Nitratireductor mangrovi: one gene and its partner. The protein of the gene in region 2 interacts with the protein of the main gene of each other region in a pairwise test. Links are inferred from orthologs where the notes say so. Each region holds a gene or a part of one and is shown on either strand. Other genes may lie near its edges.

Region 1 (4,430 bases), 980 kb from region 2 along the record:
CCCAATGGCGAAGGTATCGCCGACACCCAGTGGTCGATCCTGACCGGGTCGGGCGATCTGGTGCGCGAGAATGTCGGCGCCTTCGCCTCGATGGTGCTGGCGGAGGGCGACTACACCGCTATCGCGCGCAACCGCGAGCGCAACTACGAGCACGACTTCACCGTTGTCGCCGGCCAGAACGGCGACGTCGAGGTGCTCACGACCAAGGACCTCATCGAGATACCCGCCGAGGGGGCGGACGCCGACGTAATCGACTGACCGTCGGACCCGTCGTACGTCCTGCTTGCTCGGACCGTCAGTGCATGTGCTGGCTGGCGCGCCGTGGCCAGCCACGCGCCGGATTTGCCGGTGCCAGGGCGAAGACCGAGCGGTAAAGAAACGCCAGCAATTGCTTGCGGTCGCTGATCGCTGCCATCTGCGACCACGCCAGCGGCTCACCGATGCGGACCGCGATCGTCTTGCCGGAAAGGCGTGCGAATTCGCGAATCAGCAATGATGTGCGCAGGGTGAGCGAAATGTTGCCGACGAGCCGGGCGAGCGGCCGCCGGTCGGTCGCAAGATCCATGTGGCGGCTGACGAGATGGAAAAGCGGCCCGCACTGGCCGCTGAAATGCACAGGCACGACCGTGGCACGCGCATCCTGCACGAGGCGCGCGGCGAAGATCTTCCAAGGGAGATCCTCGGCCTTGCCGTACCCTTTCGGAGCCGTCGCCACGCCGCCGGCGGGGAAGATGACGATAGTGACCCCTTCGCGCAACAGGCGCAGCGCCTCGTGGCGCGTTTCCAGGTTGCGCTTCAGCGCCTCCTTGGTCTCGGAGAAGTCAACCGGCAGCGCGTAGGGATTGATCTCCGGCACCTTGAGAAGCTCGGAATTGATCATCACCTTGAACGGGCGTCCGAGTTCTTCCGCCAGCGACAGGACCGCGACGCCGTCTCCGATCCCGAATGGATGATTGGCGACGATCACGAGCGGCACATTGTCGGGAAGCGCCGGCGGCCAAATGCCGTGGCGCTCGACACCGACACCGATCAAATCCAGCATGCGGCCGAAGATCCGCTCGCCCGACGGCACGATGTCGTGACGCCAGATGCCGTAGAGCGCGGCATAGCGTTCGCGGCCGGAAAACCCCTCCACGGAGCGGATCACCCAGCGCTTGAGGCGCGCCTGGTCGGGGTTCGCGTAGGAGAGTTCCGGAAAGGCGATCGGCTTTCGGCGGATTCGCACCAGCATGGAGCGAGCCTATGCCCATCTTTCATGACGCGTTGATGAAGGCCGCGGTGGGGTTTACGCCGCGGCCTTCCTCGCTTCAAGCGGCCGCTGCCTTGGCACGGCGCAGGTCGGGCGGCATGGCTTCCGCCGAAAGCCCAAGAATGGCGTCGCCCAGCGCCATCGACTGCTGGTCACGCGAGCCCAGGCGGCGCATGTTGACGGTCCCCTCCTCCGCCTCCCGCTTGCCGCAGACCAGGATCACCGGAACCTTGGCGAGACTGTGCTCGCGCACCTTGTAGTTGATCTTCTCGTTGCGCAGATCGGCCTCGGCCAGGAGACCTGCCGCCTTGAGCCGTCGCGTCACGTCGAGCGCATAGTCGTCGGCATCGGAAGTGATGGTGGCGACCACCACCTGCAGTGGCGCAAACCACAACGGCACATGGCCGGCATAATTCTCGATCAGGATGCCGAGAAACCGCTCCATCGAACCGCAAATCGCGCGATGCACCATCACCGGCTGCTTCTTTTCCGAATCGGCCCCGATATAGAAGGCTCCGAAGCGCTCGGGCAGGTTGAAGTCGACCTGGGTTGTGCCGCATTGCCATTCGCGGCCGATCGCGTCTTTCAGGACGTAGTCGAATTTGGGGCCGTAGAAGGCGCCGTCGCCGGGGTTGATCTCCGTGCGGATGCGGCTGTCGGATTGCTGTATCTGCTTCAGAACACCGCCCATGATCTCCTCGGCGTGATCCCAAAGCGCGTCGGAGCCGACGCGCTTTTCCGGCCTGGTGGAGAAGAAGACGGTAATCTCCTCGAAGCCGAAATCGGCATAGGTCGACAGGATCAGGTCATTGATCTTCAGGCACTCGGCGGCCAGCTGGTTCTCGGTGCAGAAGATGTGGGCATCGTCCTGCGTAAAGCCACGGACCCGCATCAGCCCGTGCAGGGCGCCCGATGGCTCGTAGCGATGGACATTGCCGAATTCGGCAAGCCGTATCGGCAGATCGCGGTAAGACTTCAGGCCATGCTTGAAGATCTGCACATGGCCCGGACAATTCATAGGCTTCAGGGCGAAGACACGGTCGTCCTCGGCCTCGTCGCCGGCAACCTGAACCTTGAACATGTTCTCGCGATACCAGCCCCAATGGCCGGAGGTCTCCCACAGGCCCTTGTCGAGCACCTGCGGCGCGTTGACCTCCTCGTAGCCTTCCTGGTCGAGGCGGCGGCGCATGTAGCCGACAAGGTTCTGGAACATCTTCCAGCCCTTGGAATGCCAGAAGACGACGCCCGGCCCCTCTTCCTGGAAATGGAACAGGTCCATCTCGCGGCCGAGGCGGCGATGGTCGCGCTTTTCGGCTTCCTCGAGCATATGAAGGTAGCGGTCCAGCTGTGCCTGATCGGCCCAGGCCGTGCCATAGATGCGGGTCAGCATCGGGTTGTTGGCATCGCCGCGCCAATAGGCGCCGGCCACCTTCATCAGTTTGAAGGCGTTGCCGATCTGGCCGGTCGATGCCATGTGCGGCCCGCGGCAGAGATCGAACCAGTCGCCCTGGAAATAGATCTTGAGTTCCTGATCGTCGGGGATCGCGTCGATCAGCTCGACCTTGTAGCTCTCGCCCTTGTCGCGAAAGACCTTCTTCGCTTTCTCCCTGTCCCAGACCTCCTTGGTGAAGGGACGGTTACGCTGGATGATCTCGCGCATCTTCTTCTCGATGACGGGGAAATCGTCCGGCGTGAAGGGCTCGTTGCGCGCGAAGTCGTAATAGAACCCGTTGTCGATCACCGGTCCGATGGTGACCTGGGTGCCGGGCCAGAGCTCCTGCACCGCTTCGGCCAATACGTGCGCGGCGTCGTGGCGGATCAGCTCGAGGGCGCGGGGGTCGTCACGGGTGACGATCTCAACTGCGCCGGAGCCGCCGAGCGGATCGGCAAGATCGCGGACCTGGCCGTCGACGGCATAGGCGACTGCCTTCTTTGCGAGCGATTTGGAGATCGATGCGGCAAGTTCGGCACCGGTCATCGCGGCGTCGTATTCTCGCTGCGAGCCATCAGGAAATTTCAGGGAAACGTGGGGCATGACATTCTCCTATCCAGTCCCGCAAACGAGCGCGGGTGGTGTGTTCTCGGAATGCCGGCAACCGTGCCGCCGGCAGGCACGCTACATATGCGCCACGCCGGCACGCGTAAAGGCCGCAGAACGACGCCGCAGCCAAAATCAGAAATCGAACGTCGGTGCGGGGCTTAGTTCCCGCCGGGCAGCGCTAGCTGTTGTCCTCGACCGGGGCTTTCGGGCCGTTCTTCTTGATCGACTCGATCGCGTTCTCGGCACTGGCCTTGGAAGTGTAGCCTTCGGTGGAGAACATGATCTCGCTGTTGTATTTGAAGCGGACGCGATATTCGCCCCTCTTGTCCTTGTAGATTTCGAACTTGTGAGCCATTTGCGGCCTCCCTCTCCATTGTCAGGACTTGCGATTCGCAAGTTGCCAGCGGAACGCGCGTGGGACAAGTGGAAGTTGGCAATGGCGCGGACTGCGCGTCGCTGGCCAGATAGTCGATCGCCGGCGCCCCCCGGCAGGGGCCATCAGCAGGACGCGTGCCGCCCCCGACCGACCCCGCGATAGCGCCACGGGGCCCACCAGCGCAGCTCCGGCGCCAGCCGAGGCGGAACGTTGTCGATGCCGTGGGTGCCGCCGGGCCCGCAACGCATGACACGGAACAGTCCGAGCCACACTCCCGCCCACAGCCCGTGGCGGGCGATCGCCTCATAGGCATATTCCGAACAGGTGGGCAAATGGCGGCAAGTATTGCCGATGAAGCCGGACAGAGTGAGTTGATAAAGCCGCACAGCGGCGGTGCCGAGAAGGCGGCCCGGCGTCCTCGGCCACGGACCCCTGTAGTTGCGGGACCGCTCAGCCATGGCTGTCGGTCAAAAGCTGCCCGATATCGGCTACCAAACGCGGCACGTAGTACGTATCCCAGAGGGTTTGCCGGTCAAAGGTATCATAGCCATGAGACAAGCGATTTCGCGTCCGGTAGGCGGCAGCGAGTTCGAGCTCTGGATAAGCGATTGCGAAGCCTCGAAAGCGCCGTAAAATCTCACCGGCTGCCTCGCCAATCGCCTCCACGCATTTGCAAGCGCCTGCTTGCCGCAGCTCGTCGACAACAAATTCGTCCCGCGAAACGCCGTCCAAGAATCGGGCAAGGCGATTGCCTCAGGCGACGA
Region 2 (4,171 bases):
GACCGGCGGACGGGATCGACCCCGCCCGCCGAACACGCGTACTTACTTCAGCTCGACCTTGGCGCCAGCGCCTTCGAGCTGTGCCTTGATCTTGTCGGCCTCGTCCTTGGCCACGCCTTCCTTGACGGGCTTGGGAGCGCTCTCGACCAGGTCCTTGGCCTCCTTGAGGCCGAGACCGGTGATGGCGCGCACTTCCTTGATCACGTTGATCTTCTGTGCGCCCGCCTCGGCGAGAACGACGTCAAACTCGGTCTTTTCCTCAGCCGGAGCGTCGGCAGCAGCACCACCGCCAGCGGCGGCAACAGCCACCGGAGCAGCGGCGGAAACGCCCCACTTCTCCTCGAGCATCTTGGAAAGCTCGGCCGCCTCGAGGACGGTCAGGCTCGACAGGTCATCAACGATCTTTGCGAGATCAGCCATTTCTTCAGTTCCTTACAAGGTTCGAACAATGTTTGGTGACAGCGAGGAACGGCCTCATGCCGCCTCGTCCTTGCGGGCGTAAGCGCCAACGACACGCGCAACCTGCGCGGCCGGTGCACTGACCACCTGTGCGATCCGGGTAGCCGGGGTGGAAATCATCCCCACCAGCTTGGCGCGAAGTTCGTCGAGCGACGGCAACGTCGCAAGTGCCTTCACACCATCGGCGTCGAGGTTGGTCGATCCCATTGCACCGCCGAGAATGATGAGTCTCTCATTCCCCTTGGCGAAATCGGAGGCGACCTTCGGCGCCACAACCGGATCATCCGAGAAAGCGATCAGGGTCTGTCCGACGAACAGATCCGTCATTCCCTCGGAAGGCGTGCCCTTAAGGGCGATCTTGGCGAGACGGTTCTTCGCGACTTTGACGGTGCCGCCGGCGTCACGCATCTTCGTGCGAAGATCGTTCATCTGTGCGACGGTGATACCGGCATAGTGCGCCACGACAACCGAGCCGGTGTTCGCGAAAACACCGTTCAGTTCCGTGACCAGTTCGCGTTTTTCCGCTCTGTCCACTGCCTATCTCCAGTTGACAGCCACCCTATCGAGCAGCTGCCGGTTGCCTTTTGCCGGTCGGGCCATCCATTGGGATCACCCGAACGACGTCGAGGATCCTGCCCCCTTTCGCCACACCGGCCATGCCGGCTCGCGGACAAAAGGCAAACACGGTTCGAACCTTTCCTTCGGGACTCTCGCCCCTCGGTCCGGTCGACCCCGTCTCATGCAGGCCCGTGCGGATTAAGGAGAAACCGCCTGCAATCTCGGACAGGATTTCCGGAAACCTTCGGCTTCCGTATTCCGGGCCCGTGGGTCCGGAATTTCGTTCAAGGAAGCGGTATTGCCACCACTTCCTCAATCAGGACGTCAGGCCTGCGCGAGCGAGGCGACGTCGATCTTAAGACCCGGGCCCATCGTCGAGGAGATCGCGACCTTCTTGACGTAGTTGCCCTTGGCGCCGGACGGCTTGGCCTTGATCACTGCGTCCGCAAAAGCGCGAACGTTCTCGATGATCTTGTCGGCCTCGAACGAGGCCTTGCCGACACCGGCGTGGACGATCCCCGCCTTCTCGACCCGGAACTCGACGGCACCACCCTTGGAGGCCTTGACCGCCGCGGTGATATCCATCGTCACGGTGCCGACCTTCGGGTTCGGCATCATGCCGCGCGGCCCCAGCACCTTGCCGAGCCGGCCGACCAGCGGCATCATGTCGGGCGTTGCAATGCAGCGGTCAAAATTGATCTCGCCCTTCTGCACGGTCTCCACCAGATCTTCGGCTCCGACGATGTCGGCGCCGGCGGCGGTTGCTTCTTCCGCCTTGGGACCGCGAGCGAACACGGCAACGCGAACATCGCGGCCGGTGCCGTTCGGCAGGTTCACCACGCCACGGACCATCTGGTCGGCGTGACGCGGATCGACACCGAGGTTCATCGCGACCTCGATGGTCTCGTCGAACTTGGCGGTGGCCCGTTCCTTGAGCAGTTTCACGGCTTCGGTGATCTCGTAGGCCTTATCGCGATCGAGGCCGTCGCGAACCGCCTGCTGGCGCTTGGCAATCTTGCTGGTCATCGTTATCACCCCACCACTTCGAGACCCATCGAGCGCGCGGAGCCCTCGACCATGCGCATCGCTGCCTCGACGTCGTTGGCGTTGAGGTCCTTCATCTTGGCTTCGGCAATCTCGCGCACCTTGTCGCGTGACACCTGACCAGCCGTCTGCTTGCCCGGCTCCTTGGAGCCCGACTTCAGCTTCGCGGCCTTCTTCAGGAAGAAGCTCACCGGCGGCGTCTTCATAGCGAAGGTGAACGACTTGTCCTGGTAGTAGGTGATCAGCACCGGAATGGGCGACCCCTTCTCCATCTCCTGGGTCTGCGCGTTGAACGCCTTGCAGAACTCCATGATGTTGATGCCGCGCTGACCAAGCGCCGGGCCGATCGGGGGCGAAGGTGTCGCCGATCCCGCCGGAACCTGAAGCTTGAGCTGGCCTGCAATCTTCTTAGCCATTTCTCATCTGCCTTGTTTCACGTGCCGGCCGAGCCGGCGGCTGCAGTCTGGTGGTACGGATCGAACGGCCGGCCAAGCCGCCTTTCCTCCCACCGATTCCGGCCGGATCTTCCGGCCGCGTTCGATCAGGCTTTCTCCACCTGACCGAATTCCAGATCGACCGGCACCGCGCGGCCGAAGATCGAGACCTCGACCTTGAGCCGCGAGCGCTCCTCGTCGACTTCCTGGACGTGCCCGTTGAAGGAGGCGAACGGACCGTCCGAAACCCGCACCTGCTCGCCGATCTCGAAGGTGATCGACGGCTTCGGCCGCTCCACGCCCTCCTGCACCTGGGTGAGGATACGCTCGGCCTCGGCGTCGGTGATCGGCACCGGTTTGGAATCGCCGAGGAAACCGGTCACCTTGGGGGTATTCTTGATCAGCGAAAACACCGCGTCGGTGAGGTTGGCGCGCACCAGCACATAGCCCGGGAAGAACTTGCGCTCGGCGTCGACCTTGCGGCCACGACGAACCTCGACGACCTTTTCGGTCGGCACGACCACCTGCTCGATATGGGAGCCAAGGCCCTTCTGCTTGGCCTTGTTCTCGATGTCCTCGGCGACCTTCTTCTCGAAGTTCGAATAAGCGTGGACGATGTACCACCGCGCGGTCATGTCAGGCGCTCTCCCGTAAAAGCCGGTTATCGTCCGATGCCAAGGACCAGTTCCACGCCAAGCGCGAGAACCTGATCGGCGGCAAAAAAGAAAAGAGCCGCGATACACGCGAAGATCAGCACCATGATGGTGGAAATCATCGTCTCGCGCCGCGAAGGCCACGTGACCTTGGACGTTTCCTGCCGCACCTGCTGCAGGAAAACGAAAGGATTAGAAGTTTTTGACGCCATCTGCCGCTCTGTTTCAAGGAAGCCCGTTGGCCGGACTTTCCGGATACTCCCTAAAGGGAGAAGTAAGTACGCGCGGGCGACAGCGCCAACCGCCGAATCGGCGCTACTGCCCATGCAATAAAGGCGCGCAAAGCCATTTCCGGCTCCGCACACCATGAGTCTGAATGGCCGTACATAGACCCGATCGGCAGGTCATGCAAGGGGCATTTCAGCGTGGTGTCGTTGCCGACGGAACCATCCATTCGTCCCGCAGAGCAGCCGATATCGAACTTTTGCTTCGCACCCGGCGAAACTGGCAGGGGCAGAGGGGCTCGAACCCCCGACCTGCGGTTTTGGAGACCGCCGCTCTACCAACTGAGCTATACCCCTAGCGCGTCACGCGCGGCAGCGCTTCCTAAGGTCTTCCTTCGCGTCTGTAAAGAGCGCGATGCCCGGCAGAACGAAAAAGGGCGACCCGAATGGCCGCCCCGTTTCGCCGTTCTCGTCGGCGGTCGACGAAGGCGTTATTCCGTGATGGATGCGACGATGCCGGCGCCGACGGTGCGGCCGCCTTCGCGGATGGCGAAGCGCAGCTTCTCCTCCATGGCGATCGGCACGATCAGTTCAACGTCAACCGTCACATTGTCGCCCGGCATCACCATCTCCGTGCCTTCCGGAAGCGTGACGACACCCGTCACGTCCGTCGTGCGGAAATAGAACTGCGGGCGGTAGTTGGTGAAGAACGGCGTGTGGCGGCCGCCCTCCTCCTTGGTCAGGATATAGGCCTCGGCCTTGAACTTGGTGTGCGGCGTCACCGAACCCGGCTTGCACA

The links. Proteins that work in one complex are often made in the same cells at the same time.
Region 1: the proteins of rplA (region 2) and thrS interact in binary tests that used the Escherichia coli proteins (3 or more experiments, as listed by UniProt). The link is inferred for Nitratireductor mangrovi from one-to-one orthologs.

Annotation. Positions count from the first base shown.
Region 1 is NZ_CP042301.2:1,918,718-1,923,147, forward strand. Bases 797-3,791 are described here. They hold thrS (threonine--tRNA ligase), read right to left. Parts: upstream 3,285-3,791; coding sequence 1,308-3,284; downstream 797-1,307. Other genes in these bases: FQ775_RS09445 (lysophospholipid acyltransferase family protein), read right to left, coding at 797-1,228; FQ775_RS09455 (YegP family protein), read right to left, coding at 3,469-3,645; yidD (membrane protein insertion efficiency factor YidD), read right to left, coding at 3,789-3,791. Outside these bases: FQ775_RS09440 (RgsD C-terminal domain-containing protein), read left to right, coding at 1-258; more of FQ775_RS09445, read right to left, coding at 296-796; more of yidD, read right to left, coding at 3,792-4,124. UniProt on the Escherichia coli protein: Catalyzes the attachment of threonine to tRNA(Thr) in a two-step reaction: L-threonine is first activated by ATP to form Thr-AMP and then transferred to the acceptor end of tRNA(Thr). The rate-limiting step is amino acid activation in the presence of tRNA.
Region 2 is NZ_CP042301.2:937,994-942,164, reverse strand. Bases 193-2,928 are described here. They hold rplA (50S ribosomal protein L1), read right to left. Parts: upstream 2,044-2,928; coding sequence 1,342-2,043; downstream 193-1,341. Other genes in these bases: nusG (transcription termination/antitermination protein NusG), read right to left, coding at 2,603-2,928; rplK (50S ribosomal protein L11), read right to left, coding at 2,049-2,477; rplJ (50S ribosomal protein L10), read right to left, coding at 475-993; rplL (50S ribosomal protein L7/L12), read right to left, coding at 193-420. Outside these bases: more of rplL, read right to left, coding at 43-192; more of nusG, read right to left, coding at 2,929-3,130; preprotein translocase subunit SecE, read right to left, coding at 3,157-3,360; tuf (elongation factor Tu), read right to left, coding at 3,864-4,171. UniProt on the Escherichia coli protein: One of the primary rRNA binding proteins, it binds very close to the 3'-end of the 23S rRNA. Forms part of the L1 stalk. It is often not seen in high-resolution crystal structures, but can be seen in cryo_EM and 3D reconstruction models.